2 regions of the Enterococcus sp. JNUCC 77 genome follow, and region 1 is predicted to be linked to the other one. Evidence: riboswitches for the same ligand, from Rfam matches in the RefSeq annotation. Region 1 holds a riboswitch; the other holds the start of a gene.

The links. A riboswitch is a leader RNA that binds a small molecule or an ion and turns the genes downstream of it on or off. The one in region 1 is predicted to bind magnesium.
Region 2: it holds a riboswitch for magnesium, as region 1 does, so the genes downstream of both, mgtA (magnesium-translocating P-type ATPase) here and ACVWNY_RS12190 (phosphatase PAP2/LCP family protein) in region 1, are expected to answer to the same signal.

Annotation. Positions count from the first base shown of each region.
Region 1 covers NZ_JBTHIG010000001.1:2,504,893-2,521,674, forward strand. Annotated here, with positions in the region: gene ACVWNY_RS12185 (NAD(P)H-dependent oxidoreductase) at 1-299, opposite strand, end outside; gene ACVWNY_RS12190 (phosphatase PAP2/LCP family protein) at 1,215-2,825, opposite strand; M-box (ykoK) riboswitch at 2,922-3,088, opposite strand; M-box (ykoK) riboswitch at 3,695-3,862, shown strand; gene ACVWNY_RS12195 (FtsW/RodA/SpoVE family cell cycle protein) at 3,972-5,114, shown strand; gene ACVWNY_RS12200 (oleate hydratase) at 5,669-7,444, opposite strand; gene ACVWNY_RS12205 (hypothetical protein) at 7,808-9,151, opposite strand; gene ACVWNY_RS12210 (hypothetical protein) at 9,418-9,720, opposite strand; gene ACVWNY_RS12215 (hypothetical protein) at 9,783-10,037, opposite strand; gene ACVWNY_RS12220 (potassium channel family protein) at 10,899-11,600, opposite strand; gene ACVWNY_RS12225 (hypothetical protein) at 12,353-13,381, shown strand; gene ACVWNY_RS12230 (hypothetical protein) at 13,637-14,353, opposite strand; gene ACVWNY_RS12235 (linear amide C-N hydrolase) at 14,660-15,676, opposite strand; gene ACVWNY_RS12240 (TetR/AcrR family transcriptional regulator) at 16,218-16,781, shown strand.
Region 2 covers NZ_JBTHIG010000001.1:1,247,026-1,263,807, forward strand. Annotated here, with positions in the region: gene purL (phosphoribosylformylglycinamidine synthase subunit PurL) at 1-2,150, shown strand, start outside; gene purF (amidophosphoribosyltransferase) at 2,135-3,574, shown strand; gene purM (phosphoribosylformylglycinamidine cyclo-ligase) at 3,587-4,630, shown strand; gene purN (phosphoribosylglycinamide formyltransferase) at 4,631-5,218, shown strand; gene purH (bifunctional phosphoribosylaminoimidazolecarboxamide formyltransferase/IMP cyclohydrolase) at 5,199-6,731, shown strand; gene purD (phosphoribosylamine--glycine ligase) at 6,743-7,996, shown strand; gene ACVWNY_RS06255 (DUF3788 family protein) at 8,361-8,792, shown strand; gene guaC (GMP reductase) at 8,920-9,897, shown strand; gene ACVWNY_RS06265 (aminotransferase-like domain-containing protein) at 10,007-11,428, shown strand; gene ACVWNY_RS06270 (nitroreductase family protein) at 11,440-12,168, shown strand; M-box (ykoK) riboswitch at 12,224-12,390, shown strand; gene mgtA (magnesium-translocating P-type ATPase) at 12,516-15,122, shown strand; gene pdhA (pyruvate dehydrogenase (acetyl-transferring) E1 component subunit alpha) at 15,498-16,607, shown strand; gene ACVWNY_RS06285 (alpha-ketoacid dehydrogenase subunit beta) at 16,610-16,782, shown strand, end outside.

The DNA of each region.
Region 1 (16,782 bases):
GCGCCAACTTCTGGAACACCTGTTGCATCAACAATGATTTCAACTTTATCAGAGTGAATGACTTCTTTAAAATCTGTCGTAGTTAAAATATCAATTTTTTGAGCTGCACTCGCATTGTAAGCCTCAGCCGCACGTTTGGCGTTATCTAAATTAATATCACTGATTCCAGCAACAATCATTCCAGGAATTGTCGAAATTTGTGCAATCATTCCTGATCCCATTTGTCCTGCGCCGATTACACCTACTTTAATAGGATTGTTATTTTTTTCACGTTCAAGTAATTTGCCATAAAGTGTCATTATATTTCCCTCCAACTAATTTTGTCATATGTCAATATGTTTGTCATATGTGTTTTACATGGATTAGTATAACATCGTTAAAAATATTGTCAACGCTTTCTCTTAAATTTTTTTCACAAACTTTTTTTAGAAGCCATAAATTTTTGAAGAAAATCGATGGTAATAAGGGTTTCAATGGGTTTTAGTTTGTAAAAAATTATTATTTATATTGATGGATTTTTAAATGATTAATGAATATTTTAATGTTATTTCCTTAATTCAAACTAAAAAATCGTAAAAAAAGGAGTGGATTTCTCCACTCCTTAAAAGTCTAACTTTTAGATTCAGTATATTTCTGTACGTATTTTTTACCTTATATTTTCCAATAATTCAATTTGCTAAATCTTGTTTATTCTTAGAATCTCTATATGCATACAACAATTACATATATAGTTAGATTGATTTTATTGCCCGCCTTTGGGATATACAAAATTATTAATTTACACGCATAAAATTTTTATTATTAAAAATCCACATCTAAATTCAAAGAAATTATTTTTGTCTAATGAATACAAATTTTAGGCTCCAGTATAAAGTAAGTCCTTTAGTGTGAAATAAAGAGGCCAAAATTTTTGGCCCCTCTTCAATCTATATCCTACATCCATAGTTAGCTCATGAGTGAAATTAGCTCGATGAATCAAGTTATTAATAGTTAATACTCTCATTTTATTTCCCTTTTTAAAGTAAGTTATCTGAAATTAAAGAAGCCAGAACCTTCTTAAATTCAGTAGAATACCTTGTATCTTTAGTCATCATCATAAAAAATTTCTCTAATATGTTATGTCGATAAAATTATTTATAATCATATTACAGAGCCATTCCTTATCAGGTATCGGGATTGAACGCTTTTGTTATAGCTTCTTCTATGGAATATAATTATTGATTTTGTTCATCCTGATTTGTATCAATATCCATCTGCTCTTTGATGGCATTTTCGACACGTTGGCGTTCGCTTTCTTCTACAAGTTGATAAGAAATTCCTTCAATTCCAGTCTCACCATCACCTGTGAAATCGTAGCCTTTTAATTGATCGGTTTTGATATTTTTTAGTGCAGGCGTGTATTGTTTTAACATGGACATCATTTGGTCAAAAGATAGATCAGTTTCTCCATTTTCACCAATAACATCCAGAATTTCTTGATACTTTAGTAAGCTGTTAAAAGAAAGTAATTTGTCTGTTAATTGAATTAAAACTTCTCGTTGGCGACGTTGACGACCATAGTCCCCTTCTGGATCTTCATACCGCATACGTGCGTACTGCAAAGCTTCCCATCCGCCTAAATGTTGCTTACCTTTTGGATAATGGATACCTTCAGCATCAAAGGCAAAGGCATTATTCACGGTAACACCACCGACAGCATCGCCAAGGTCCTTCATGGCATCCATATCAACAGAAAAGTAATGGTTGATAGGAATGTGTAAAATATTCTCTACCGTTTTAATTTGCATATCAGCACCTCCGAAAACGTGGGCTGCATTGATTTTATTATATTCTCCATCAGTGCCTGCAATTTCTACATAATAATCTCGCGGAATACTAGTAATGGTTGTCTCTTTTAATTGATTGTTAACCGTGACCACCATTAAAGCATTGGAGCGATAATCAGTCTTCCGTTTTGAATCATTCGCAATTCCCATAATTAAGAAACTTACAGGTTCACCTTTAGCCAAATCTGGACTTTTAGTTGACGATTTTCGTGGTTTATACATTGTGTTCGCTGTTTTTTTTAAATTATGATACATGCTGACGCCGTAAGCTGATATAGAAAGAGTTCCTAAAAATAAAAGAGTCAAACTGAACACTAGGAGTAAACTTTTTCTTTTACGATGATGTCGTCTACTCCGTTGCGTGATGTCTTCTTCTGCGAAAGTTTGTAAATAACGTTGATTCACAACACTGAACGAAAAGTTTACCCAGCTATAGCTTAGAAGCATACCCGCAATTACGTCACTAGGATAGTGAACGCGGAGAAGGATTCTTCCTAAAACAATCAGAACAAGATAAGCAACTAAAAAAATTTTTATCCCTTTAGCTTTTTCAACTTTAAGATAAGTTAAAGTGATAAAAACCGTACAGACAAGGCACATCGCCAACAGAGAATGCCCACTAGGGAAACTCGCGGAACTTCGATCGACTAAAGCACCTAAATCTGGTCGAGTTCGACCAATAATATGTTTAAAGACGCTCCCTAAAAAGCCTACAATTAAAAGGTTACTAACGGCCCAAAAGGCAAGAACTTTTTCTTTTTTCTGAAAAAGATAAATCATAAGTAACAAGAAGAACAGGGACATTGGGCCAATCGTTGCTGTTTTCGCCATCAGATTGATAATCGTTAAAAGTGACGTATTTAATTGCCATTTGATGTGATAGATTGCCTCGTCTATTTGTTGAAACCAATTTGGACTGGCAGCCACTAATAGCGTGAGGCAAGTAAAACAAATGGTTGTTATGGTGTAACGTGGAATTTTTTTTTCTGATCTTTGCATGAGAATCCCTTTCTTTTTTCCTTGAAAGAGGAGACTAAGCCAGCATTGATCGTAAATAAGCAATTGCTACTTTCTAAAAAAGCAAACAGTACATCAATCGGTTCTCATCGTCTGAGCTTTAGCACTATCCAACGTAAAGATTTCTCTTAGCTATCTTTAGAAGAGCCTTAATTCGACAATTCCTGTTTTACACATTGGTGTCTTTCGACATTTCTGCGCAATAGCCTATATTTGGATAGGAGCCTCACCTAACAAGGTTATTTTATCTAACTGCCAAAAGTATAGAATTAAGGTTGTATTGCTTTCAATCATTTTGAGTAAGTTTATTTTTTTTTTAATTATTTCAATCGTATTATTGGAAAAGAATAATGAATATATTGAAAAAAACAATTTTCCGTCCACCAAAAAAATATTTACAAATGGTTACTTACTTTGACGGGAATGCATTCACGTTCTTCAATATTCTGTAAAACAGTTCCGATTACTTAATTTTGCTAAGAATTTTACATCATCAATTGTTTGGTCACTTATATTCTGAATTGTCACTACTTTACTCTCATCTTTTAACAAGTTCATGGTTATTACCAGTTATATATCTAAAGTCTGTAGAACATTTTTTGTTATTATTTGATCATTTATTTATGTTTTTATAATTTTTATTCCATATCCAGTTTTTTTAAAAAATAAAAATTTTATTGTAATAGCAATTAATAGAAAAGCATAACTTAATATAAAAATAAAAACCCTTTGCAACACTATTTGACGGAGAGCCGATTAAATAAAGAATTAATAAGAATTTATCAGCTTTTTTTTAAGATTTTTCCAATTCGTTGTATCGGCAAAAGAAATAAATTAATATGAACGCAATTAAATAAACTTGTTAGGTGAGGCTCCTATGTAAAAATAGGTTATTGCCCAGAAATATCGAAAGATACCAATGGGTCAAACAGGAATTGTCGAATTAAGGCTTTTTCAAATAACTAAGATATTTTTTCTTTACGTTGCATAGTGCTAAAACTCGAACGATGAGACAACCTTATAAAGGTCAAAATCTGTTCAAAAAAGGTTTTAGGCCTTTTTTATTTGGGTTACTTGTAGAATTGGTTATCAATTCCACCTAACTATCGTTTTAGGAGGAGAAATTGAATGATCAAGAATAGAAAAATTGACATTGTTATTTTAGTTCCATATTTTATTTTATCTGTAATTGGGCTTTTAGAAATTTATAGTGCCAGTTCTTATAGACTGATGGTCACAGATGAATACTCGCTAAGCTTATTATATCGGCAATTTATATTTATTATAATAAGTTTGACAATAATAGGGGTAACCTTTTTTATAAAGCTTGAGTATTTGCTACACCCACTTTTTATTAAGGGAGGTTTAATAGTTTCATTTCTCCTTTTAATTATGGTAAAAGTCGGTTTTTTTGCTGTAACTGTCAATGGCGCACAGAGATGGATTTCGATAGGGGGATTTCAGTTTCAACCATCTGAAATCATTGTTATATTTCTAATTTTATATTTAGCAAGTTATTTTAAAAATAAAAATATTACCAATGTAAAATTGACTAAACCATTTATTATTACAGGGTTAGCTACTGGCTTAGTATTATTGCAACCTAAAATTTCTGGAGCATTTATGATTATAGTGATAGTCGCAGTAATCATTTGGGCGGCAGCAATTCCTGTTGAAAAAGGAATAATAGGGATAGGCTTATTTTTAATGGGGATAATTTTAATAGCCACTATTGTATTAATTTTAGGCGAAAACAATTTGTTGCCAACATTTTTTTCTCATGCTTATAATCGCATTTCTATAGTTCACAATCCTTTCTTAGATGAGCATGGATACGGATATCAAATGGCTAATTCTTACTATGCTTTATATAATGGTGGTTTTTTAGGACTTGGCTTAGGCAATAGTCTTACTAAGCAGGGATATCTACCAGAAGCAGAGACAGATTTTATTTTTTCAATTATTAGTGAAGAATTGGGGTTGCTAGGCGCTATATTTGTCTTATTTTTAATTTTTGTAGTTTGCTTAAGGATTTTTCAGAAATCCATTCAATGCAAAGATCAGCAACTGAGCTTAGTACTTATTGGATTTGGGACGCTGATACTTATCCAATCTAGTATCAATGTCGCAAGCGTCTTAGGATTAATTCCTATGACAGGAGTACCATTACCCTTCGTAAGTTATGGAGGAACTAGTTATTTAATCCTATCTTTTGCCTTGGGTATTTGTTTAAATATTATATCTCGCAAAAATCTCTATCTTCTAAAATAATATAAACCATAATTATCACCCATAAGAGATCTCTAGAAATCTAGTCAGTAGTTTCAATTCTAAAAGCTTACTTTTTTGAATGTCTCCTATGGCAGTAATCTGAACAAAAAAGAGAAATTACTTATTATTTAATATACACCTATGAGTTACATTGTAGAGAATAGAATAAATCCGTATTGGCAATGCTTTATTTGGAATAAAAAGTGTTAATTTTGGGAATGGGAAGGGTAACCACTGTAATTAGAAAAAGTATACTAATGTTTGTTTTGAAAAAAATAGTTCTCGTTTCAAACGAGAACTAAAAGTAATAATAATCTATCATGTGATTGTATTTTTTAACTGTGGAAGATTAAAATATTACAGTTTGAATGGTTAAATACATGGGAGGCTGCCCAATCCATCAATAATTTTTTTAAAAAAATTCCCTGTTACTTTTAAAAAAACCGAAAAGAAAAATCCTTCTCGGTTGTTCATTTTGATCTACTTTTTAGATAGTAATCTTTTTTATAGAAGGACACATCGATGCTTGTTTATACACTAAAGATTACTTAGTATTATAACAAACCACTGTCTTCTAATAATTCTTCAATGAATGTACCTTTAATTTTTTTTAGTTCATGCTTTTCCACTAGACTTGTAAACCAAGGAACTTTTAGATCAATTAATTTCTTTTGATCATTTAAATAATAAGTAGCCTTCATCAATGTTCTAATATCATAGCAAGAAGCGAAAACTTCAGGAATACCTCGATCCACCTCTAATAAACCGTACACTGCTTCCATAGCTGTCCGAACTGAATATTCAGTAGTAAAAACAGTATCTCGTTTTGTTTCTGCAAAATTTCCGATAAAGGCTAAATTCTTAGATCCTTCAGGAATAACTAGTGGTCGGTCACCATTTGCACGCGGCATAAAATAAGAAGTAATATAAGGCATGTAGCAAGGCATCGTGTTGCATGAATGAATCGCTAAATCGTTGATCATTTCATTAGGAACTCCCATGTGATATAACCATTCAGCTGCAATCTCATTACCTGTGCATTCAGTGATTGTTTTTTTTGTATAGTTTCCATCAGTATCAGATATCAGTGCATAAAACCAGACGACTAGTTGATCTTTTGGTTGTTCTTTAAAATGTGGTTGACGATTTAACGTATAACTTAATTTCCAATTTGAATCTTCTACGTGAACAATTCCGCCAGTAACGACTTTTCCATTATAAGGATCTCGCTTGCTTATTTTTTCAATAAAAGGTGCAATTTTTTTATCCAATGTAGTAATGGTAGCTGAAACTACCCACGCAGCATCTGGAATATTTTCGCAGAATTTTTCTGGTCTACCAAAAGTTATGTCTTGCGCTGCTAGTTTTTTCCAAAGGTTCCAACTAACACCTAGCTTATGTGAAATAGGTGCAGGAGTATCATTATCGCCATATGTTGAACTTTCAGTAATAGAACCGTTAGTAATAAAAACTAAATCATTTTCAGTTAAATCGATTGTTTCAGGAAATCCATCTACTTTTAGTAGAATTTGTTGCGCCTGCTTTGTACCGCTTTTATCTGATTTAATTAAAATATTTTCCACTTGCGTATTATATTGGAAGTGAACACCAGCTTTTTTTAGAAAGCTTAACAGAGGTAATACTAATGATTCGTATTGGTTATATTTAGTAAATTTTAATGATGAAAAATCAGCTAAAGCGTCTATATGGTGGATAAACCGCATTAAATAACGGCGCATTTCCATTGCTGAATGCCAAGTTTCAAAGGCAAACATTGTGCACCAATAAGCCCAAAAATTTGAAGTAAGAAAATCATCAGAAAAGACCTCACTAATTTTTTTATTCTGTAGCTGACTTTCTTCCATTAAGCAAAGTGCAATTATTTCTTTTATGGCTTTTTCACTTAATAAAAATTGACCATCGGTAGCTACTTGTTCTCCCCGGTTATGAATCAAACGACAATGCGAAGAGTTGGGATCTTCTTTATTCAACCAATAAAATTCATCTAAAACAGAAGCATCTGCCTGTTCTAATGAAGGAATGGAACGGTAGAGATCCCAAAGACATTCGAAGTGACTTTCCATTTCTCGACCACCTCGTATAACGAAACCATTTTCTTGCTTGTAAATACCATCTAATGAGCCTCCGGCAAGACTCAATTCTTCGAAAATATGAATTCTATTTCCAGCCACACGACCATCACGAATCAAGAATGCTGCTGCTGCAAGTGAAGCCAGTCCAGAACCAACTAAGTAGGCAGATACCTTATCAGCTTTTTTAGGTTTTTTTGGACGTGCAAAAGCTTCATAGTTTCCATTTGAGTAATACATTTGTCATCATTCCTTTAAAAGAATTATTTTTTTAGACTTGGATACAAGAGTACTTTACATTTTTTTTCGATTTTTTTAAATAGACAAACATTGAGATTTGTCCAAAATATAAAGTACTTCTATATATTATTCTAGTAACTAAATCCAATTTTTTTGTGTCTAAAATTGGAATGTTTTTCGACGTATAGTTACTATTGAAAAAACAGTATCCACGAGAGATTAAGCTACTCGTGAATACTGCTATATTAATATTTTTGATTTTTCAACTAATTTGATTAAAAATTTAAAGGAATTCAAATTAAGCTAATATTTTAATTTGAACAATGAAATAGACTTTCTATTTGACTTAATTTTTGACGTAAACTAAAGGATATCTTTTGTAGAATACTGTATCTTTAAAATGATCAAATAATACATAGCAACTAGCAATAATATCAGTGCAGTGGCAATATGATTCCACGATTGCATAATCACCATACTATTATGAGTTGATACTGCTCTGCTGCTATATATAAAAAATTCTTTTACAGTCTTTTTGTCACTGGTCAAAATTACAGACGCTAATATCATTAAAATAAACTGATGTGATATACTACCAATATTTTGAATTGTATATTTTACCCATATTCTTTTATCCATAGGTAGAGACTCTGTTTCACTATACTGGATTGTCAACCAAGAATTTAAAATACTCTTAAATAAGCTAATTAAAAAAATTCCCAATGAAAAAAAGGGAGTTGCTAAAATAGTTACCAATCCCACTATCACACCTAACAATGAATAATTTTTCATATTTTTAAAGATGAATTTTTTTGTTGAAGTACTTAAAAACATGCCTAAAACATAAGGGAGATACACTTTAAAAGCTACTGCCTCTCTTCCATAATATCCACTAGCGTATAAGGAACAAAATAAAAATAAATAATTTCCCAATGATCCATTAATTATGGTTAAAAAAGATAAAGAACGCGGTAGTCTTTTTTCCTCGTGAGATTTAAAAATAAATAACCTTATAACACCTAAAATAATTAAAAAAATATATCCATAAATAAAATAATCAAATTCCTCTGAGTTTAGCATTAGTCTGCTAGATCGTAACAAAAATAATAGAAATAAGAAACTAAAAAATAAAACTAAATAGCTATATTTGGATTCTTCTAAATCGTGGGATGCTATTTTATATCCTGAATACTGATAAACCATATATAATGAGATGATATACAGTAAACCATAGAATGAGAAACACAAACTATAACGAAAGTTTATGGGTGAGAACATAGTAATGCCTAATATCGCAATCATAATCAGTGATATAATATTGCTACTTTTTTGTTTTTCATTCTGTTTTTTTAAATAAATATTTAAACTTGTATTTGAAGGTGGTAGCCACGCTCCACTTAGCCCTAAAAAAAATCCACCTAAAATGTACATGGGAAAATAAGTGCTACCCAATACACTAAAAATACATCCCAGTAGCCCGCTTATCAAAGAGATTTTCAAAAGGCTATAACTATTCAACGTAGTTTTTATTCCACGAATAAAAAAAATACCTGTCATCCTAAAAATATAAAAAAGAATGAAGGGAAGTATAGTACTCCAGTTAGATCCATTGCTTAACTGAATAAAAAGCATAAATGGAATAATGATTATGGTCGTACTAATAATAGACAGTGCACATTGTCCAATAAGATTCAAATTTCTTCTCATTTTTTCTCCTTTTTTGTAATATATGTTCTAATTTGATTTTTTAAATTTCAGAATATAAAATTGAAACTGATAATTTGACTATTTTTCCCAGGTGATATTGAACGGTTAGTTTCTAACTTATTACATTTATAATCACAGGCTGTGCTTTGAAACATAGCTAAAGTAACTAGTTATAAATTGCTATTGATAATTGGAATTAAATTCAATAGAAAAATAAAAAATCGAAGTAGAATGCTCTACTCCGAAAAAGATTTGAATTTTTATGATTACAATACATTTCCCGTAGTATCTTTAATTTTCTTTCCTATTTGTTTTACTTTTTCTCTACTATTTTTTACATCTTTAGCAATTTGGTTAAGAGAATTTAATTCACTATCAGATAAATCATCAACAATATTTAATAATTTTTCATTATTGTTAAATTTATCTCTGACAACTTTTTTTGTTTTGTAACGAGTTACTTCACTCTCAATTTTCCCTAATATTTTTTCAGAAAAATTAACTGTAGCATATGCCCCTGTTATTGCCAGTAAACCAATTCCTATACTAATTTTAGTTCGGTTTTTCATAAACATCCGTCCTTTTATAAAAAGCTATGATTAATGTATAAGTAAACATTTATAGCTCAATGTCACTTCAAATTTTCAAAAAAAGTATCGATTTTATTCATTTCATCTTCATCATATTTATCATATTTACCAGCATCATATAAAATATGTTTAATTTCATGAATTGCTTTCTTTTCTGCATACCATTTCTTAAATTCATGTTCCTTGCTAGTATCTTCATTAAGTGAATTAAGTTTATCCAACTCACTATCTAATTTAACTACTGTGTCAGTCACATTATTGGCTACATTTTCTTCTTTTTTTTCATAATCCGTCATAATAAACACCGCTTTCTTTATTTGTAGGTCTATAATACTCCGAAATAATTTTTACGTCTAATCATAATTGGATTTACTTAGTAACCATGCTAAATAAGTAATTTTTTAATTGAAAATAAAAAATCGGATATCCTTTGTTTCTCCCATTTTTTTGATTCTTAGGAAGTGGAGAAGAACAGTCAATAATAGATTTTCTTTACTAGTATTTTATTGTTAATCTAATTTCATCTTGATCCATTAATGCCAACATGTGTTCCTTAATCTGTTGCTTGCATATTGTCTCATCCAACATTTATGTCATAATCAGAAAGTATTTTCTGCTTTCTCACTTTGACAACTTCATCTGAATACATTTCATCTTTTGTTTTACCATGTAAACCTTAATTTTTTTCCAAAGGTTTATTTTTTGAGATCCTACTACATATATTTCTGGTATATATTTTGTATCATAACCTAATGACAATAAAAACAGAAAATCACTACGTTTGAAATTAGCCCAATCATTTTTAATTGACGGAAGGGGATGACTTGAATCAAATAAAAGTTCAACTAGATTTTTATATTTTTTGTAATTCCTCTTTATTACTTGACCAATCGGGATTACTATTTGTAACAGTAAGTAATCTCATTTTCAGTAATTTATTCATAAATATCACCTAATAACTAGTAGCTTCTTTCTTTAATGGCATGAATTGTTTTTCTTGGCAAATTCAACTCTCTTACGTTAATGCCAATACAATGACTGAGTAAAGAAAAGCTTTGCTTATTCTATTCTTATATTTTTGTTAATTTTGATTTGTCTAAAGTATCTTCCGTAATCTCCAACATATTGCTGAAATTGTTCTACCAATCCTCCACCAGTTAATCTTTTTTCTCTTTACTATTTGTTAGAATTTCAACTTGCTTAGTAAGATAATCAATTTTTTCATGCAATTTTTCTATTTCAGAAGAATGTTTTTTGTGTATCTTATTTTTACTAAAATAATTTGTTATCGTCGAAGTAATCAAACTGATAAAACCTAATCCAAATAGCATAGTTATTGAAGCAGTTAGTTTGCCCCAGGCTGTTTTTGGAATAATATCTCCATAACCCAAAGTAGTTACTGTTTCAATACTCCACCAAATACTTTCTCCATAATTTTTATTTTCAAAAAAGCTAAAAAAACCACTACCGACAAATATAATACAAGCACTTGCATAAAGTCCGTATATAAAAACATTTTCATACAAAAAACTATTCTTTTTTTTCCCTAACTTAAGCATTAAATTAATGATTCTAAAAATTCTATTGGTGCTGAATAAGAGATTGCCAGTAAGTAAATTAAATGGGAGTATAGCAACTAAATCAAATATATTTTCTAAAAAAAACTCCTTTTTTTTCTCAGACATCAAGAATCTAGTAAGGTAGCTAATAATAAAATATAAAGTAATCACCATGTCTAAGAGATTGTATGGGAATAAACTTAAATCAATTACTCTGGCTAAATTTAATATAAAAAGCATTATCCAAAAAATAGTTAAAATAAAATCAAATAATGAATAAATAGAATGTTTTGATTTCATTGTCGCCTCCTCTAAATTTTTGTCAAAAAATTGTCCTTTAATAAGTATAAAAATTTTAACAAATCGACCACGGGTAGATTAAAAAGAAAATTTCCAGTTACTTTACTATTCTTATTCATGGTCCTGTTGATTTCTATTTTTTATTGTAGTCTTAGTTTAACTGGGAACAAAACAGAAAATTCTCACACAATCATGAATACAGGGAAATCACGATTTAACATTTGAACGACTCTGTCCAAAAGAATAGTTCAATATTTTTGGTTGACTCTTTATTGTAAGTTTCTTCCATAATAATGACACTCCTTTTTTTAAACGTTTCCAAAAAGTATAATGGGAACTGAGAAATAGTCAATAGGATTAATAAATCAGCTGATATATTAATCAATAATTTTGGCTGTAGTTAACACAACTTACTTGTGTAATGTTGGGGTATCTCTTTTTCAGAAGTTTTTCGGTTATATTTTGTTCTTTTAGTTTTTAAATTAATGTATTTTAAAATTTTGTAACACAATCGAATTACTTTAAGTTGTCATATACTAAATTTAAATAATAAATAATTCTGAAGTTATTATTTAAAAAATAAAAAATTCCTCAATCTATCGTAATTTATATAAATTAATAAATTAATGTTATCCATTAACAGATATGACTATCTTTTAAACTTCATTAAATGAAAGAATTTATAAGAAAATAAATAAATAATTTTCGTTATTTGTGTTATATTATGTTAATCATATGAAAGGAAGTGTGCTATGAAATACTTACATGTTCTTTTGATTTCTGTATTATTGTTTCCACAGTTTATCTTTTCAACTCCTGCTTTTGCAGAACAAAAGACACTGGATTCTGGGACAGTCGATAAAAATAAAGACTTTATAGACTTGCCTAATGATAATATTACCTTAAATATTGGGGATATTTTTTATCCAGAAAATTATGCTACTGCTTATCGTGATAATGAAGAAGTACCTTACGGTAATGACTTTACTGCTATCTACAATGATGTAGATACTTCTAAACCAGGACATTATAAAGTGATCTACCGTTTGCATTATCCTTCAGGTGCAGTTTTAGATAAAACTATGAATGTTATGGTGCAAAATAATGATCGTATAGACTTGCTTAATGACAGTATCACCTTAAATATTGGAGATATTTTTTATCCAGAAAATTATGCTACTGCTTATCGTGATAATGAAGAAGTACCTTACGGTAATGACTTTACTGCTATCTACAATGATGTAGATACTTCTAAACCAGGACATTATAAAGTGATCTACCGTTTGCATTATCCTTCAGGTGCAGTTTTAGATAAAACTATGAATGTTATGGTACAAAATAATGATGAAGGTACTAGGTTAATACCTGTATTAAGGTCATATAATACAAATGATGGAGATCATTTGTACACGTTAAGTCAAGAAGAATATAATTGGATTACTGAGTTGAAGTGGAATGCTGAAGGAACTGCATTTAAAAGTGTCCTTTCTGATTATGAAGGTGCTATTCCAGTATACCGCCTTTACAACTCTCATTCTGGAGAACATTTTTATACTGTAAGTGAAAGTGAATATAATAATGTAGCCTTAAAAGGTTGGACAAAAGAACAAGTTGGATTCTATATGGTTCCTAAAGAAAAAGGGAATACTGTCTATCGTGTTTTCAATCCAAATGCAACTGGTCCTGGATCTCACTTATTCACCGCTAGCAAAGAAGAATCAACTTGGCTAATTAACCAGGGATGGAAAGATGAAGGTATCGCATTCTACAGTGCTAAATAATTAACTAGAAAAAACACCACATAAAATTTTATGCGGTATTTTTTTCCTTCTGCTAGCTTTATTTAGTTCATTATTAGTGGTAGTTATCTTAGTCACTTTTAACAAAATCATTCCCTTTCAATGAACGTTACACAACATGGTGGTATAACGTTGGTCAAATGTAATTTAAACTAAAAAAAATTCAACAAATATTTTCCAAATAAAGTTTCTAACAAAAAAGAACTATCCATAATAAATGGATAGTTCTTTTATAGATTATTCCTCAATAGCTATCGATTCTCTTAATTTCACAATAGCATTATATAAATCCTTTTCCGCTTGATTTAAATCATCTACCGTTGAATTGGAATCATTCAATAGTGTTTTACTAGAATCTAAGGCAACTTTAAATTCTGCATAATCAGACGCTACATAGTCTGATTCTTTTATATATTCGTCGCAATAAGCAACTCTTTTATCCAGGCGGGAATATGCTGATTCTGCATAAAATTGAACATCTTCATTAATCCAACCTGCAGCAACAAGTCCATCATGTTCAAATTTTTCAGTAGTAAACATATGTGATCCTGCAGCAAGAGCATTTTTATTATAACTACGATATACTGGAACATCGTCTCGTGTATCACTTAAAAATGATTTCCCCTCTTGTACCCATCCTTGTTTACTTAACCAATCATATTCAACTAAATTTTTTGTGTAGAAGTGATCACCTGCATTTGGATTATATAATCGATATACTTCGTCTCCTTTATCTGGGATTGCCCAAGCTGTACCTTCACCAGTCCACCCTTGAGATGATAACCAATTAGCTTCATCGTAACTAGCTGTGAAAAAATGCTCCCCCGAATTTGGATTATAAACTCTAAGTAGTAAATTTTCTAACCCTAATTCTTCTGCTTCTGCTGGTGAACTATAAATTATACCTAGTCCTAATCCTAATACCAGTCCTAATCCTAATACAAACTTTTTCATAAAACCCCTCCTTTGTAAGCGTTAATAATAATAATAACATACTTCATTTATTTGTACTTAAACAACATAATAAACACCCAAAATCAACACTTTTAAATGAAAAAAATTTCGAATTCAACTGGCACATCTATTTGTCTTGTCGTTGGTTTATCTGATTTAATTCCTTCTGAGTGTTCCTTCCAAAAAAATTAATAGACCAATTCTATAAGAACTATTAATTTCTTTGAGCTGCCACATTTACATGGATTCACTTAAAGGTTTGAGATATCCATGAAAAAAATAGCTAGTTATCGGACAATTATTTCATCATTTTATATATACATGATCATCTAATTGAATATCTGTATAAGTTATTTCTTTTAATGATGTATCCATTTTTTTTGAGGTAATAGCCAAACCTTCACCAGTTTGTATATAAACAGTTTGATTATTAACATCGTATCCTGACCAGTAACGCGTATAATCTGTCATTTGTTTATCTTCATGTGCGTGTTCTAATCCACGAGGGATTATTAGTGGTCTAAAAATCGAGTATAAAGTATTGATACCTTTGTCTGTATCGAAACTATCTATCATATTCTTGTAGTAGAAACTACGTATGAATCGTGACGGTGAAGTATAATCTCCAGGAATCCCTAGGAGACCATACCCTGTGCCATTTTCGATAGGTTTCAGTGCCAACTGATTATTGATCTTCTTTTCTGATACTCCGGTATTTTCTAAACCTATATAATTTCTAATATTAACAGTATGATAATCATATTCAGGACTATTTGTCATCACATCAATATAGTCATATAATTTAAAACCTCCAGATATTACTGGTTCCAAAACGATGCCATCGCCTGTTTTATCAATAAAAGCATAATGCAAAGGAAATTGTAAGTTATTTCCTTTATATACAAATGATTGCTCTGTCAACATAAATTCTGAGTATATATTCCGAATTTCTTGTACATTTTTAAAATTAGTTAGTATATATGTTACAAACTCCTCGCCAATTACGGGGATTTTCCCTAAAGATTCAATTTCAGAAGTTTTACTTCTAGTTGTTTCTACTAATACTTGGCAATCACCGGTTAACCCATACTCATTAATACCGTCATACATGATGGCAGTATCTTTGGTACATATACCTAATGTAGCATATTTACTTTTCCAAGGTTTTAGCTGACTCTCTACGGTAGTTCCACTCGGCATAGATACGATTTTTACATCAAGATCTATTCCTGGATCTTCTCCAAACATTGACATATTTAAATCCATTGTACGTCCAAAAAAAATATCATTATTTTTTGCGGTTAATTTAATATTTGTACACATTCTCAACAGCCTCTCTTTACTAAAGGATATTTTTAGTATAACACTGGTTAAATATTAAGTGGTTATAAAAAATTTATCTGAAATATTGTTTCAAAAGAAAAAGCAATAAAAATAATAAAAAAAAATGAAAGCGGCACCTGTGGGTATACCCATGGGCGGCACTTTATATTTTTTCAAGAACCCTATTTTACTGTCACTTTTAAAGTTATTTTACACTTATTTCAACCGCCAAATTACACAAAATATTTTTTAGTCATAATTTATCATCTCTTATAAATTCTATTATTGTCTAAAATCTAAAGACTATCCAAATATAATTAATCTAAAAACTAAAAAGAAAAAAAACTGCATCAACATAGTGCCAATTACTGGTTATAAATTTAATGATAAGTACTCTCTATATTTTACAAAGTACTTTTAGTAGACACGGTGTTTTTTATTTTGTACCCTTTGCAGTATAGACAGATGTAAAGATATTTTAAGAATCTGGAATGTATAATGAACAATTCTATTAAATTGCCCACTAAAAGGAGATACTAATATGAAGAATGAGAAGGATATTCGTTTTTATCGCACTAAAGATCGAATTATATGCGCTATGATTACATTGTTGAAAAGTAAATCTTTTGCTCAAATTACTGTTAAGGATATTTGCAAAGAAGCTGAAGTGAGTCGTAGTGGTTTTTATTTACACTATTTAGATAAATTCGATTTAGTAGAAAAGTATCAGTTAGAATTAATAGACCACACCAACGAACAGCTAAAAGTATTTTCAGAAGAAGGTCGGCCAAAAGCTGAACTGATGTTATACATGATGAACTTTCTTAAGGGAGACGGTTTACTGTTAGCCTTATTAATTTCTGATAACGGATCTCCTGACATACAGCGGCAAGTGAAGAACCTTTTTAAAGAAAATGCCATAAAAAATGTGTTACCTCACTTAAGTCTTCAGGTCAAAACTGAGTTAGAACGAAAATATTTTATCACTTTTTTGAGTAATGCTTTATTTGGCTTCTTACAAGAATGGGTAAATGATGGGCAGAAAGATTCTCCAGAGGAGCTCGTTTTAATTCTCAATAAATTTTTGAATTTTGATTTAGTCTAAA
Region 2 (16,782 bases), 1.3 Mb from region 1:
CTGACGAAGAATATCGAATGATTTCAGAGGATATTTTAGGTCGGATGCCTAATTATACTGAGACAGGACTTTTTTCAGTCATGTGGAGTGAGCATTGTTCATATAAAAATTCAAAACCGGTTTTAAGAAAATTTCCAACAACTGGTAAGCAAGTATTACAAGGGCCTGGTGAAGGTGCCGGGATTGTTGACATTGGTGATAATCAAGCAGTTGTATTTAAAGCAGAAAGTCATAACCATCCTTCAGCTGTTGAACCTTATGAAGGGGCCGCAACCGGTGTTGGCGGAATTATTCGTGATATTTTTAGTATGGGTGCAAGACCGATTGCTATCTTAGATTCTTTACGTTTTGGTGAATTAGATAATTCCCGAACAAAATATTTATTAGAAGAAGTTGTCGCTGGAATTTCTGGTTATGGTAACTGTATTGGAATTCCAACTGTCGGAGGCGAAGTAGCTTTTGATGCGAGCTATGAAGGAAATCCATTAGTTAATGCAATGTGTGTTGGTTTAATTGATCATAAAGATATTCAAAAAGGGCAGGCCAAAGGTGTCGGCAATAAAATCATGTATGTAGGGGCTAAAACTGGTCGCGATGGTATTCATGGCGCTACTTTTGCTTCAGAAGAATTTGTTGAAGGGGAAGAACAACAACGTTCGGCTGTGCAAGTTGGTGATCCATTCATGGAAAAATTATTATTGGAAGCTTGTCTGGAATTGATTTTAGACCATTCTGAAATTTTAGTTGGCATTCAAGATATGGGTGCAGCTGGTTTAGTATCTTCTAGTGCAGAAATGGCTTCAAAAGCTGGATCTGGTTTGAAACTTTATTTAGATGATGTACCTCAACGGGAAACAGGAATGTCCCCTTATGAAATGATGTTGTCAGAATCTCAAGAACGGATGTTAATCTGTGTTGAATTAGGGGCAGAAGATCAAGTGGTCGAATTATTTAAAAAATATGATTTAGATGCTGTAACAATTGGTGAAGTAACTGACGATGGTTTATATCGTTTATATCATCATGATGTAGAAGTTGCGAATTTGCCTGTGGATGCTTTAGCAGAAGATGCGCCGGTTTATCAGAATGAAAAGAAAGAACCTGCTCGTATTAAAGAATTTGCGGAAATGGCTGATTTTGTACCAACAATCCAAGATGCAACAGCAACCCTTTTAGATTTGTTAAAACAACCGACTATTGCTTCTAAAAAAACAATTTTTGAAACTTACGATTCTAGAGTTCGGACTAATACAGTGGTAGGCCCGGGTAGTGATGCCGCTGTTCTTAGAGTACGTGGCACGAATAAAGCATTGGCAATGACAACAGATTGCAACGCCCGTTATTTATATCTAAATCCTGAGGTTGGCGGACAAATTGCAGTTGCAGAAGCTGCGCGAAATATTGTTGCATCTGGTGGACAGCCTTTAGCGATTACTGACTGCTTAAATTATGGTTCTCCTGAAAAACCTGAAGGATTCTGGGAATTATGGACATCTGCTGATGGTATTTCTGAAGCTTGTACCGTTTTAAACACACCAGTCATTTCTGGGAATGTCTCTTTATATAATGAAACAGACGGAAAAGCGATTTATCCAACTCCAATGATTGGTATGGTTGGCTTAATCGAAGACTTAAACCATGTAACAACTCAACAATTTAAAAATGTTGGTGATTTAGTCTATGTGATTGGTGAAACCAAAGCCGATTTTAATGGTTCTGAAATTCAAAAAATGCAAAAGGGTTTAATTGAAGGGAAACTAATGAATTTTGATTTAGCTACTGAAAAAGAAAACCAAGAGTTGGTTTTATCAGCAATTAAAGCTGGTTTAGTATCTAGTGCTCATGATTTGTCTGAAGGCGGTCTAGCAACGGCTTTAGCTGAAGCTACTTTCGCGAATGAATTAGGGATTTCAGTGAAGGTTGATTTGAAAGCAGCAGAATTATTCAGTGAAACACAATCTCGTTTTATCCTTTCTGTGAAAAAAGAAAATCAAGCAGCTTTTGAAAGTAGTGTTAAAAAAGCGCAATTTATTGGTGAAGTAACTGCCGATGGTCAATTAACAATTGAAGCGAATGATGGAAAAATTAATGTTGCAGTCAAGACAGCCAAAGAACTTTGGGAGGAAGCTATTCCATGTCTTATGAAGTAAGAAGTTTAAATGAAGAATGTGGTGTGTTCGGCATCTGGGGTCATCCAGATGCTGCACGCGTCACTTATTTTGGTCTCCATAGTTTACAGCATCGAGGACAAGAAGGCGCCGGTATTGTATCAAATGATGAAGGTAAATTAAAAGGATACCGTGATTTAGGTTTATTGTCTGAAGTTTTTAAAGATGAACGACAGTTAGATCAATTAACTGGACAAGCAGCCATTGGTCATGTGCGATACGCGACTGCCGGAAATGGTAGTGTGGATAACATTCAACCGTTTTTGTTTAAGTTTTATGATGGCGATTTTGCACTAGCGCATAATGGTAATTTAACTAATGCTAAAACTTTAAGAAAAGATTTAGAGGAAGAAGGCGCAATTTTTCACTCTAATTCAGATACAGAAATCTTAATGCACTTAATCCGTAAAAGCGCCAAACCAGATTTTTCTAGTCAATTAAAAGAAGCCTTGAACACTGTTAAAGGTGGTTTTGCTTATTTAATGATGACGGAAGATTCTATGGTAGCCGCTTTAGATGCCAATGGCTTCAGACCATTATCAATCGGACAAATGGTGAATGGTGCATATGTGGTTGCTTCAGAAACTTGTGCCTTAGAAGTAGTTGGTGCCGAGTTTTTACAAGACGTAAATCCTGGTGAAGTAATTACTATTAACGACCAAGGTTTGACAGTTGAAAAATTTACTGATGAGACACAACATGCAATTTGCTCAATGGAATACATTTATTTTGCTAGACCTGATTCAAATATTGCAGGGGTAAACGTTCATAGTGCTAGAAAAAATATGGGTCGAATTTTATCATCTGAAGCACCGATTGAAGCGGATATGGTAGTCGGTGTGCCAAATTCATCATTATCAGCTGCTAGTGGTTATGCAGAAGCAACTGGCATTCCTTATGAAATGGGTTTAGTAAAAAATCAGTACATCGCAAGAACTTTTATCCAGCCTACCCAAGAATTAAGAGAACAAGGTGTTCGGATGAAGTTGTCAGCAGTTCGAGGTGTTGTTGAAGGCAAAAAAGTCATCATGGTAGATGATTCGATTGTGCGTGGGACAACCAGTCGTCGGATAGTGGAATTATTAAAAGAAGCCGGTGCAAAAGAAGTTCATGTACGAATTGCTTCACCACCTCTACGCTACCCTTGTTTTTATGGAATAGATATTCAAACAAGAAAAGAATTAATCGCAGCAAATCATTCAATTGAAGAAATTCGTTCAGAAATCGGTGCTGATTCTTTGGCCTTTTTAAGTGAAGAAGGATTAATTGACGCGATTGGCTTGAAGTTTGATGCACCTTATTCTGGTTTATGTATGGCTTATTTTAATGGGGATTATCCTACGCCATTGTACGATTATGAAGAAAAATATCAAGAATCATTACGTGAAAAAATTTCATTTTTCTAAAGGAGAGAAATAATGGCTAACGCATATCAAAAAGCTGGTGTCGATGTAGAAGCGGGTTATGAAGTGGTAGAAAGAATTAAAAAACATGTCAAGAAAACTGAAAGATTAGGCGTGATGGGCGCAATTGGTGGCTTTGGCGGCAATTTTGATTTAAGTCAATTAAACGTCAAAGAACCCGTCTTGATTTCTGGTACTGATGGTGTGGGAACAAAATTGATGGTCGCTATTCAGGCAGATCGTCACGATACAATAGGGATTGACTGTGTAGCAATGTGTGTCAACGACATTATTGCGCAGGGCGCTGAACCATTATATTTTTTAGATTATATTGCTACTGGAAAAAATGTTCCAGAACGTTTAGAACAAGTTGTTGCCGGTGTAGTTGATGGTTGTGTGCAAGCTGGGGCAGCTTTAATTGGTGGCGAAACAGCTGAAATGCCAGGTATGTACGGTGATAAGGATTATGATTTAGCTGGCTTTGCTGTGGGGATTGCCGAAAAAAGTAAAATTGTAACTGGGGAAAAAATTCAAGCTAGCGATGTTTTGATTGGGTTGCCTTCATCAGGAATTCATTCCAATGGCTATTCTTTGGTTCGTAAAATTTTCTTTGAAGATAATGATTTTACGATTTCGGATAAATTGCCAGAACTTGATTGGGCATCGTTAGCTGATGAATTATTAAAACCAACTCGGATTTATGCCAAGGCAATTTTACCTTTGGTTAAAGATGAATTACTCCATGGTGTAGCTCACATAACTGGTGGCGGATTTGTTGAAAACTTACCAAGAATGCTACCTGATCAACTTGCTTGTGAGATTGAATTAGGAACCTGGCCAATCTTACCAATTTTTTCAACTATGGAGAAATATGGTCAAATTCCTACCATGGAAATGTACGAAATTTTCAATATGGGTATTGGTATGGTATTAGCGGTTGCACCAGAAAAAGTTGCAGCGGTTCAAGAGCTGTTGCAAAAAAATGATGAAGCTTCTTATATTATTGGAAAAGTAACTGACAAAGTTAATGAGTCGATTTCATTTAAGGGAGCAAAATAAATGAAAATTGCTGTCTTAGCTTCTGGGAATGGTTCTAATTTTGAAGCTTTAGCTAATGCTGTTCGAAATGGAGAGATTCCTGCAAAAATTGATTTACTTTTTTCTGATCACCAGGATGCGTATGTCTTAAAGAGAGCGGAAAAATTTCAAATTCCCAGTGAAAGCTTTGAATTGAAAGAGTTTGAAAATAAAGCTGCTTATGAAGATGCATTATTGAATTTACTGAAGAAAAATCAGATTGATTTAGTTATTTTGGCAGGTTATATGCGAATTGTCGGTGAAAAACTTTTGCAAGCATTCCCGAAAAGAATTATTAATATTCATCCGGCATTATTGCCTAGTTTCCCGGGATTACACGGTATTAAAGATGCTTTTGAAGCTGGAGTAGCTGAAACAGGTGTCACTGTTCACTATGTAGATAGTGGTGTGGATACTGGACCAGTTATTGCGCAAGAAAAAGTGATTATTGATAAAAATGATACTTTAGAAACTTTAGAAGAAAAAATTCATGCAGTTGAGCATGGACTTTATCCCGCAGTCATTGCGAAAATCATAAAGGAGTTTGGTCATGAAACGTGCGCTGATTAGTGTATCTGATAAAAATGGAATTGTTTCGTTTTCTGAAAAATTAATCGAAAACGGATTTGAAATTATTTCTACTGGTGGAACTAAAAAAGTTTTAGATGAGGCCGGTGTAAAAACAATCAGTATTGATGAAGTCACTGGTTTTCCAGAAATGATGGACGGAAGAGTGAAAACACTGCACCCGAAAATCCATGGTGGTTTGTTAGGACGAAGAGACTTAATTAGCCATATGGAAGCAATGGACGCTCATGACATTCAACCAATAGATTTGGTTTGCGTGAATTTATATCCCTTTAAAGAAACTATCTTGAAAAAAGAGGTTACGGAAGCGGATGCGATTGAAAATATCGATATCGGTGGTCCAAGTATGCTTCGTTCAGCGGCGAAAAATTTCGCGGCTGTTACTGTAGTGGTAGATCCGCTAGATTATGAAACAGTTTTACAAGAATTTGCTGAAAACAACGAAACTAGTTTAGCTACGCGAAAAAAATTAGCGGCAAAAGTTTTTCGTCACACGGCTGCTTATGACGCCCTGATTGCTGAATATTTAACAGCAGCAGTTGAAGTTGCTGAACCAGAAAAATTAACTTTAACTTATGATTTAAAACAAACTTTACGATACGGTGAAAATAGTCATCAAAAAGCAGCTTTTTATCAAGATGCTATTCCTGTTTCTTATTCAATTGCTAGCGGGAAACAATTACACGGCAAAGAATTATCGTACAATAATATTAAAGATGCTGATGCTGCTTTAAGGATTGCCCGTGAATTTTCTGAACCAACTGTTGTGGCGTTGAAACATATGAATCCTTGTGGTATTGGAACTGGGAAAACAATTTTTGAAGCTTATAATTATGCATACGAAGCCGATCCCGTTTCCATTTTTGGCGGTATTATTGTTGCTAACCGAGAAGTTGATTTGGCAACAGCTGAGAAGATGCATGAATTATTTCTAGAAATTATTATTGCACCATCTTTTTCTGCTGAAGCATTTGAATTATTGTCGAAGAAAAAGAATTTGCGATTATTAATACTAGACTTTAGTAATTCAAGTTCTGAACAAGTAGAAATAGTATCTGTACTAGGTGGTTTATTAGTTCAAGACCAAGATATCTTGACTGAAAAAGCAGAAGGGTACGAAGTCGTCACGGATCGCCAGCCAACCAAAGAGGAATTAAAAGCGTTAGAATTTGCTTGGAAAGCTGTCAAACACGTGAAATCAAATGCGATCGTCGTTGCTAACCAGCATCAAACAGTTGGTATTGGTGCCGGCCAAATGAATCGTGTGGGTTCTGTAAAAATTGCGCTAGAACAAGCTACTGATAAAATGGCTGGCGCTGTTTTAGCTAGTGACGCTTATTTTCCAATGGATGATTCAGTAGAATATGCAGCTGAACACGGCATTAAAGCGATTGTCCAACCTGGTGGTAGTATTCGAGATAAAGATTCAATAGCGATGGCAAATAAATATGGTGTAGCGATGGTCTTTACTGGTGGCCGTCACTTCAGACATTAAGAGGTGACCTGATGAAAATTCTAATTATCGGCTCTGGTGGTCGTGAACACGCCATTGCTAAAAAAATATTAGCTAGTCCAAAGGTGACAGAGGTATTTTGCGCAAAAGGAAATCCTGGTATGCTAAATGACGGCATTCAAACTTTAGCTATTGAAGAAGATAATCATCCGGCTTTGATCGAATTTGCTAAAGAAAATCAAATCGAATGGACATTTGTCGGACCTGAAGTACCATTGTTGAATGGGATTGTCGACGATTTTCAAGCTGCTGATCTAAAAATATTTGGACCTAATAAAGCAGCTGCAATGATCGAAGGTTCAAAAGAGTTTGCTAAACAAATTATGCTAGAAAATCAAATTCCAACTGCAGCCTACGAAGTATTTACTGATTTTGATCAAGCGCAGGCCTATATAAAAAAAATAGGCACGCCAATTGTAATCAAAGCAGACGGTTTAGCTGCAGGCAAAGGGGTAGTAGTGGCACAGGATGAACAAGAAGCTTTATCAGCACTAGATGAAATGCTCAATCAAAACCGTTTTGGTGAAAGTGGTGCTAAAGTGGTGATTGAGGAGTTTCTAGCTGGTGAAGAGTTTTCGCTATTATCTTTTGTTAGAAATAATGATGTTTATCCAATGGTTATTGCTCAAGACCATAAGCCAGCTTTTGAAGGAAACAAAGGGCCTAATACTGGTGGAATGGGTGCCTATTCTCCCGTACCACAAATTTCCGAATCAATTATTAATAAAGCAGTCGAAAATGTTGTCAAACCTGCTGTAAATGGTATGGTTCAAAATGGTACACCTTTTTCTGGCATATTATATGCCGGCTTAATTGCAACTTCAGATGGACCAAAGGTTATTGAATTTAATGCCCGTTTCGGTGATCCAGAGACTCAGGTTGTTTTGCCGCGTTTAGCTAGTGATTTGGCTGAAGTTATTGACGATCTGTTGCATGAAAAAGAACCAAAAATAAACTGGTATGATTTTGCTAGTGTTGGTGTTGTTATAGCTGCTGATGGCTATCCTGGAGATTATCAAAAAGGTATGCCGGTTCCAACCTTTGATGATGAAAATGTCAACATTTTTTATGCCGGAGTTTCTGATTCAGATGGTCTAAAGGCAAATGGAGGCCGGGTTTTAGTTGTGGAAGCAAATGGTGAAAATATTTCTGATGCACAGCAAAAAGTTTACAAAGCATTAGAAAAAACAAATACAGATGGTTATTTTTTCAGAAAAGATATTGGTGATAAAGGTCGTAATAAATAATCAATTTATTTGTTTTTAATTTTCTTAGTTTTTAGTAAGATAAAAAATTTGCTAGAAAAAAATAATTGAATAAAATAAAAAAGAGCTTTATTGCAGCTTGCAATAAGGCTCTTTTTTTAGTAAAATCAAGACCGTTGTGAAGAATAAAAGCATTAATATTAATAAGTAGAAACAGATAAGTGAAGATAATAAAGAGGAAAACAATGACATGCGCGGTATATCATGTTAAAATAAAATTATGAAAAAATAATGAGATTAGAATTGAAAAAATAAGTTTTTATGAATATTGTTATCCCAATATTTTAAATTTTATGTTGTTCATTCTTGTACGTATATATCAATTGATAAGAAAAGAGGAAGTTTGATGGATGATAAATGGCTATCGTCTCAATTGGAAGCTGAAAAACCCAATATGGAAGCAATCATGGATTTTTTACCAAACTCTCAGTATTTAAAAATTTTGCTGGCACAACTCACTCGTCACTATGAGCCACAAATTAAAATAATATTTCAAAAAAAGCTTGGATGGCACATTGAAGTCGTACAATATCAAGGTTTATTGTGTTCAATCATCATTCATGACGACTATTTTTCAGTAAAAACCCCACTACCTGATTTTGGGATTCGCTATTTAACGCCAATGATTCAAGTAATGTCTGATGAGTTTAAAGAAAAGTTTGCACAAATATCTCCATCAACAAAGATGATCGAAATGGATGTAACGAATGAAGCTGAAATGGAAGATGTCGTTTTTCTAGTCAGTCTTCAAGCTAAAAACTTAAGAGAAAAACATTAAAAAGGTTTAATGTTCGTGTTTTAGCAAGAATAATAAAAATTATTCTTGCTTTTTTCTCATTTTTATTGTAAATTACATAGGGCGAAATGTCCTATGTTTTTTATTGTGTAAACAAATGGAGGATTTTATGAAAGTATTTGATTATGAAGATATCCAACTAATTCCCAACAAGTGTATCGTGAACTCTCGTTCAGAATGTGACACAAGTGTTAAATTAGGTAAATTCAGCTTTAAAATGCCAGTGGTTCCCGCTAATATGCAAACAATTGTCGATGAATCAATCGCAGAATTTTTAGCAGAAAATGGTTACTTTTACATAATGCATCGTTTTTACGAAGAAGAGCGGATTCCGTTTATTAAAAAGATGCAAAAAAGATGTTTGTTTACATCAATCAGTGTTGGTGTAAAAGCGAATGAATATGATTTCGTGCAATCGTTGGCCGATCAAAATTTAGTACCAGATTATATCACAATTGATATTGCCCATGGTCATTCTGATCCAGTGATTAATATGATTAAGCATATTAAAAAATTATTGCCGGATGCATTTTTGATTGCTGGTAATGTTGGAACTCCTGAAGCGGTTCGGGAACTAGAAAATGCTGGTGCAGACGCGACAAAAGTCGGCATTGGACCCGGTAAAGTATGTATTACTAAAATTAAAACTGGTTTTGGAACTGGCGGTTGGCAATTAGCAGCATTAAGTTGGTGTGCAAAAGCTGCCCGAAAACCTATTATTGCCGATGGTGGAATTCGTACCCATGGTGATATTGCTAAATCTGTTCGTTTTGGAGCGACAATGGTAATGATTGGCTCACTTTTTGCTGGCCATGAAGAGTCTCCAGGTGAAACCAAAGTTGAAAATGGTGTCGTTTTAAAAGAATATTTTGGTAGTGCTTCTGAATTTCAAAAAGGTGAAAAGAAAAATGTGGAAGGTAAAAAAATCTGGATTCCGTTTAAAGGTCATTTGAAAGATACTTTAGTGGAAATGCAACAAGATTTACAGTCTTCAATTTCTTATGCAGGTGGTCGCGATTTGGAATCTATCCAAAAAGTTGACTACGTAATAGTTAAAAATTCAATTTTCAATGGTGATACAATTTAAATTTAAAAGTGATAGAGGAAGATCAAATTGATCATCCTCTATCACTTTTTTTGATTGACAGTGGCCCTTTCCTCCAGTAATTTTAATACTAAGGGAAGTGAGTCGACTGATGTGGCAGTTAAATAACCAAAAAAATATTCCAGTCTATCAACAAATTATGGAACAGTTAATCGAATATATTCAAAATGGCCAATTACTGCCGGGAGATCGTTTGCCACCGGAGCGAAAATTGGCTGAGACTTATCATGTGAATCGTTCAACAGTAGTTCATGCGTTGGATGAATTAGTTGCTTTGGGCTGGATTGTACGAAAACGTGGTAGCGGAACGCTTGTTAACGAGGGAAACTGGGGCAGAACAGCTAATCCTCGGATTGATTGGCGAAGGCGATTAGCCGACAATCATTTTCAACAAGAAGCGTATTTAGTTAAACTGCAACAGCAATTGAAATCAGTCCAAAGTTTGGATCTATATACTGGAGAATTACCACTGAATTTAATTCCCAGTTTTCGTTTACCTTCTTTCAAATGGGAGACATTGCTACTGGAAGAACAAAAGCAAAGCCCATTGGGTTATTTACCATTACAGGAATTAATTGTTCAGCGGATAAAAAAAGAACAAAAAATCGATGTTTCTTCTAATGAAGTGCTAATTACATCAGGAGCCAAACAAGCCATGTTTTTATTGCTTCAAGTGATGTTACAAAATGGCGATAGTGTCGCGATTGAAGATCCATCATTTTTGTACTCTTTGCCAATTTTTGCTACTGCGGGCATTCGATTGTACGGTGTTGAATTAGATAGCCAAGGAATGCGAGTGGATCAGTTAGAACAATTGATTTTAACCAAAAAAATCAAAATGATATTAGTCAATCCGACCTTTCAAAATCCAACTGGCAGGACTATGTCTTTACAAAGAAGAAAAGAATTAATTGATTTAAGTCGAAAATATCAAATTCCCATTGTAGAAGACGATGTGTTTAGCGAATTGGCCTTCGTAGATTTACCGCCGTCCTTGAAAGAACTTGCACCAGATGAAGTCATTCACTTAGGTTCCTTGTCAAAAATATTTGGTTCATCTTTGAAAATTGGTTGGATTGTTGCAAATCGTGATTTGATTGTGCGTTTAGCCGAAGCACGTCAAATGGTTGATTTTTCTTTAAGCGTTTTTCCACAGGTTGTTGCCAGCACTGCATTAAAGGATCCTTATTTTAATCAAAAGCAGCAGAATTTAGTAGACACCTTAAAACAAAGCGCTCGTGATTTTGAAAAAGAATTAAAGCTTTTATCAAATGATTGGCAGTTTGAACCGATTGAAGGTGGGTTGTATGCTTATTTAACCTGGAAAAATAAAAAATTAACGAGAAAAGATTGGGAACTTTTTTTAGATGAACAATTATTGGTAGCTCCGGCGTTTTTATTTAGTAATGATACGATGTCCCTTAGGATTAATTACACTCGTCTAAATCAAGAAAATTTGGCAGTGTTTTTTAATAAATTTCAACAAATCACCGATCAATTGAAACAAAAATGAAGGAGGTCAATATGAATAATCAAATGCTAGATCTATTACAAACCCGTCGTACGTACCGTGATTTCGATGAGAATTATCAACTATCGGAAGAAGAATTACAGGTGATTTTATCAGCTGCAAGACAGGCGCCAACTTGGATGAATGGACAATTCTACAGTATTTTTGTGGTAAAAGATTCCTCAATTCGAGAAAAATTAGTTGCAATGAATCCAGGTAATCCCCACATGCTAAAAAGCTCTGTTTTTTTAATTTTTGTTGCTGATTTAAATCGTTCAAAAAAAGTCGCTGATAAATATGAGGTTGATTTCCCGATAATTGAAGGAATTGATCCATTATTGACTGCGGTGACTGATACAGCCTTAGCCATGAATAGCGCAACATTAGCCGCTGAATCCCTCGGGTTGGGTAGTGTTATTGTAGGAAGTATTCGCAAAGACATTGATGCAATTAGCCAATTATTAAATCTACCCGATTATATGTTTCCAGTAGCTGGAATGAGCATTGGTAAACCAACTGTTGAAATGAAAGTAAAACCACGTTTACCCGAAGAAGCTATTGTATTTTATGACACTTTTAAAGATTATGACTATCAAGTGATTGAAAAATATGATGAAACGATGGACAAATTTGCAGAAGCCAGAGAAACAAAAATCTGGAGTCAAAAATTTGCTGATTATTTTTCACAAAAACCAAATACTGCAGTTGATCAATTTCTTAAAGATAAAAAAATTCAAAAATAACTTTAGATGATTTGACAGAAACAGATTTTCAATTTATAGTTATTTTATTAAATAATATAAATATTGTTAGGTGAGGCTCCTATATGGACATAAGCTACTGCCGCAAAGGAATCGAGAGACTCCGAGTTGGTCTAACAGATGCCATCGTGAAGGTGACGTTTAACGTAGCTGACAAATTTTGTCTACGCCCTATAGTGCTAAAGCTCAACGATGACATGATTGAGGTTATTTCCGCATGCTTGTTGTTGAGTGTGCGTTTTTTTGTGTCTGACAATGAAAGGTGGTGAGGAAGATGGATCTTGACGAACATCCGAGTAAGAGAATAAGAAATTGGAGGAATTATTATGATGAGCAAGAAAAATCTCCTTGCCAAAAATATCAGCAAGGACCAAGAACTAAAAAAATTAGCACAATTAACTGATCGGGATTTATTTTTAAACTTAAGGACTTCTGAAAAAGGTTTGTCAAATCAAGATGCAAAAACGCGTTTGGAAGAATATGGGCCCAACGAAGTATCTGCACAAAAACCGACGCCTGCTTGGTTATTGTTTTTACAAGCCTTTAACGATCCTTTTGTTTATGTTTTAGCATTGTTAGTGATTGTTTCAATTGCCACTAAAGATTTTCAAGCGGCAATTGTAATGGTTATTATGATTTTAGCGAGTGTTTTAATCACTTTTATTCAAGAATACCGTTCCCAAAAAGCCAGTATTGAATTAAAAGAATTGATTGAAAATACCTCTGCCATTACAAGAAATGGCGAAACAGCGGAAATACCAATGGATGAAATTGTTCCTGGAGATATCCTAACTTTAGCAACGGGTGATATGATTCCTGCTGATGCAGTTTTGATTTGGACCAAAGATTTGTTCGTTAATCAATCTTCGTTAACGGGTGAATCAATGCCGATTGAAAAATTTATTAATAGTGCCCACAACAAAATAAGTGAGGAAACTGCCCTAGATTTATCAAATTTAGTTTTTATGGGAACAGATGTCTTGAGTGGTCAAGGCAAAGCTATTATTTTAAAAACCGGGCAGCAAACATTTTTTGGAGACATTGCTAAAAATGCAACAGCCAAACGTGGGAAGACAAGTTTTGACATTGGTTTGACGAAAGTTAGTAAATTGCTATTACGGATGATTATGGTTTTATTCCCTTTAGTTTTACTAATTAATGGTGTTACTAAAGGAGATTGGAGCAGTGCTTTCTTCTTTGCAATTGCCGTAGCAGTTGGTTTAACGCCAGAAATGCTTCCAATGATTGTTAGTTCAAATCTGGCCAAAGGTGCTTTGACATTGTCTAAACAAAAAGTGATTGTGAAAGAACTAGCTGCGATTCAAAATTTAGGTGGCATGGATATTTTGTGTACTGATAAAACCGGTACGATTACAGAAGATCGTGTGGTATTAGTTGAACATTTGAACCCTTTAGGGGAAGAAAATCGCCAAGTTTTAGATCTAACTTTTTTAAACTCAACTTATCAAACTGGTTGGAAAAACTTAATGGATATTGCAGTGATTAATTACTATGAAGAACAAAAACAGCAATTACCTTATCAAACAGTCCAAAAAATCGATGAAATACCCTTTGATTTTTCACGTCGTCGTTTGACAGTTGTGATTAAAGCAGATGATCATCAATTAATGATCACAAAAGGTGCGGTTGAAGAGATGGCGACTGTCTGCGATAAAGTAGAGATTAATGGAGAAATCTTACCCTTAACTGATGAATTAAAAGAAAAATTGCAAGAAGTAAACCAAAAAATGAATCGTCAAGGTATGCGAGTAATCACGGTGGCAATCAAAAAAGATGTCCATAGTGATGCAATTTATAGTAGCAGTGATGAAAAAAATATGACTTTAATCGGTTTTATGGGATTTTTAGACCCAGCAAAAGAATCTGCTAAGACTGCAATTGATTCTTTGCATCAACATGGAGTAAACGTCAAAGTTTTAACAGGTGACAATGAAATAGTAGCCCAAAAAGTTTGTAATGACGTAGGTATTGATGCCAGTAAATATGTTTTAGGTACTGAAGTTGACCGAATGAGTGATCAAGAATTACAGATTGCTGGTGATACAACTAATTTATTTGCAAAATTAAATCCAATGCAAAAAGCTCGGATTATTGAAAATTTACAAACAAAAGGCCACACGGTTGGTTTTATGGGAGATGGAATTAATGATGCACCAGCTTTAAGAAAAGCCGATGTGGGGATATCGGTTGATACAGCTGCTGATATTACCAAAGATGCCAGCTCGATTATTTTGTTGGAAAAAAGCTTAACCGTTTTAGAAAGCGGTGTGTTAGAAGGCCGGCGAGTATTTAGTAATATGATGAAATATATTAAAATTACGATTAGTTCAAATTTTGGGAATGTCTTTTCAATTTTAGTTGCTAGTGCCTTCCTACCATTTTTACCAATGTTGTCCATGCAACTTTTATTGCAAAACTTAATTTATGACATTGCTCAGCTAACAATTCCTTGGGATAATGTGGATGAAGAAGAATTAGTTAAACCAACAAAGTGGGAAACAAAAGGTTTGTTGAAATTTACGGTTTGTATTGGTCCAATCAGTTCGATTTTTGATATCTTAACTTTTGTCTTAATGTGGTATGTTTTTGGCGCAAATACAATAGGAAATCAAAATCTATTTCAAACAGGTTGGTTTGTTGTAGGTTTAACGACGCAAGCCTTAGTAGTTTTAATGGTAAGAACTAGAAAAATTCCATTTATTCAAAGTCGTCCGGCACCACAAGTTTTGGCTAGTCTACTGGCTGCAGTAGTGGTTGGTATTATTATTGTGATCACGCCAATAAGAGCGCAATTTGATTTTGTAGCATTACCTAATGCCTATTGGGTATGGTATTTCTTAATTGTTGTTGGCTATTTAATTGCAGTGCAGATTGGGAAAAAAATATATATCAAAATTGCTGGTGAATGGGTTTAAAATTATAACAGAGTGACTTTTATAGTTGCTCTGTTTCTTTTTTTATAGCAAGTATATTTCCACAAGTGGATTTTTTCACAATTAAAAATTGTAATTTTTAAATTGTTAGATCACGAGTTGATTTATGACTGGCAATCATAGCGGAAGAAAGAGGTTTCAGTCTCTTGTTAGTTTTATTTGTTAAACCACTTTAGTTTGGTCATTTTTTCACAAAAAAATAAGAAATTTCTAGCTAAAACTTTTATGGTAGCGTTGCATATTGTTTGTCTTCTCATGTTAAAAATGATACTTTAATGATGAAGCTGAGAAATCAGTAGTACAGATTCAGTTCCTGTTTTATCAGTGACTGAGAAAAAGAGAGGAAAGTGTGACAACATGGCAGAAAAAAAGAAAACGATCGACTTTAAAGCGTTATTAGCCGATATTAATGCTGATTTCCCTGTTTATCAAGCAATTGATGAAGATGGAAAAGTAGTAAACGAAGCATTAATCCCAGATTTATCAGATGAGGAATTGGTCGAATTAATGACTAAAATGGTTTGGTCACGGGTGTTAGATCAGCGTTCAACTGCATTGAATCGTCAAGGTCGTTTAGGATTTTACGCGCCAACTGCTGGCCAAGAAGCTAGCCAACTAGCTAGTCAATTTGCATTTGAAAAAGAAGATGTTTTATTACCAGGTTATCGTGATGTGCCTCAATTGGTTCAACATGGGTTACCTTTAGCAGAAGCATTCTTATGGTCGCGCGGTCATGTTGCCGGAAATCATTATGCTGACGATTTACAAGCATTACCACCACAAATTATTATTGGAGCGCAATATGTCCAAGCAGCTGGTGTAGCATTAGGTCTTAAGAAACGTAATAAGAAAAATGTTGCCTTCACATATACTGGTGATGGTGGTTCATCTCAAGGGGACTTTTATGAAGCGATTAACTTTGCTGGAGCTTACCATGCTAATGCCGTTTTTTACATTCAAAACAATGGCTTCGCAATTTCAACTCCGCGAGAACAACAATCTGCGGCAGCTACTTTAGCTCAAAAAGCTGTTGCTGCTGGAATCCCAGGTATCCAAGTTGATGGTATGGATCCATTGGCTGTTTATTATGTATCAAAGATGGCTCGTGAATGGGCAGCAAATGGCAACGGTCCAGTTTTAATTGAAACTTTGACCTACCGTTATGGTCCTCATACTTTATCAGGTGATGATCCAACTCGTTACCGTTCTAAAGAAATGGATGACGAATGGCAAAAGAAAGATCCATTGGTTCGTTTCCGAAATTATTTAACGGAAAAAGGTCTTTGGTCTGAAGAAAAAGAAGAAGCAATCATTGAACAAACAAAAGAAGAAATCAAGGAAGCAATTTCTGAAGCTGATCGTGTACCTAAACAAAAAGTTTCAGACTTCTTAAAAAATATGTATGAAGTACAACCGCAAAGTATTAAAGAACAAATTGAATTCTATGAAGCGAAGGAGTCGAAATAATCATGGCCCAAAAAACAATGATTCAAGCCATCACTGATGCTCTTGATTTAATGCTAGAAAAAGACGAAAATGTATTAGTTTTCGGTGAAGATGTTGGTAAAAACGGTGGTGTATTCCGTGCGACTGAAGGATTACAAGCAAAACATGGAGAAGAACGCGTTTTTGATACACCTTT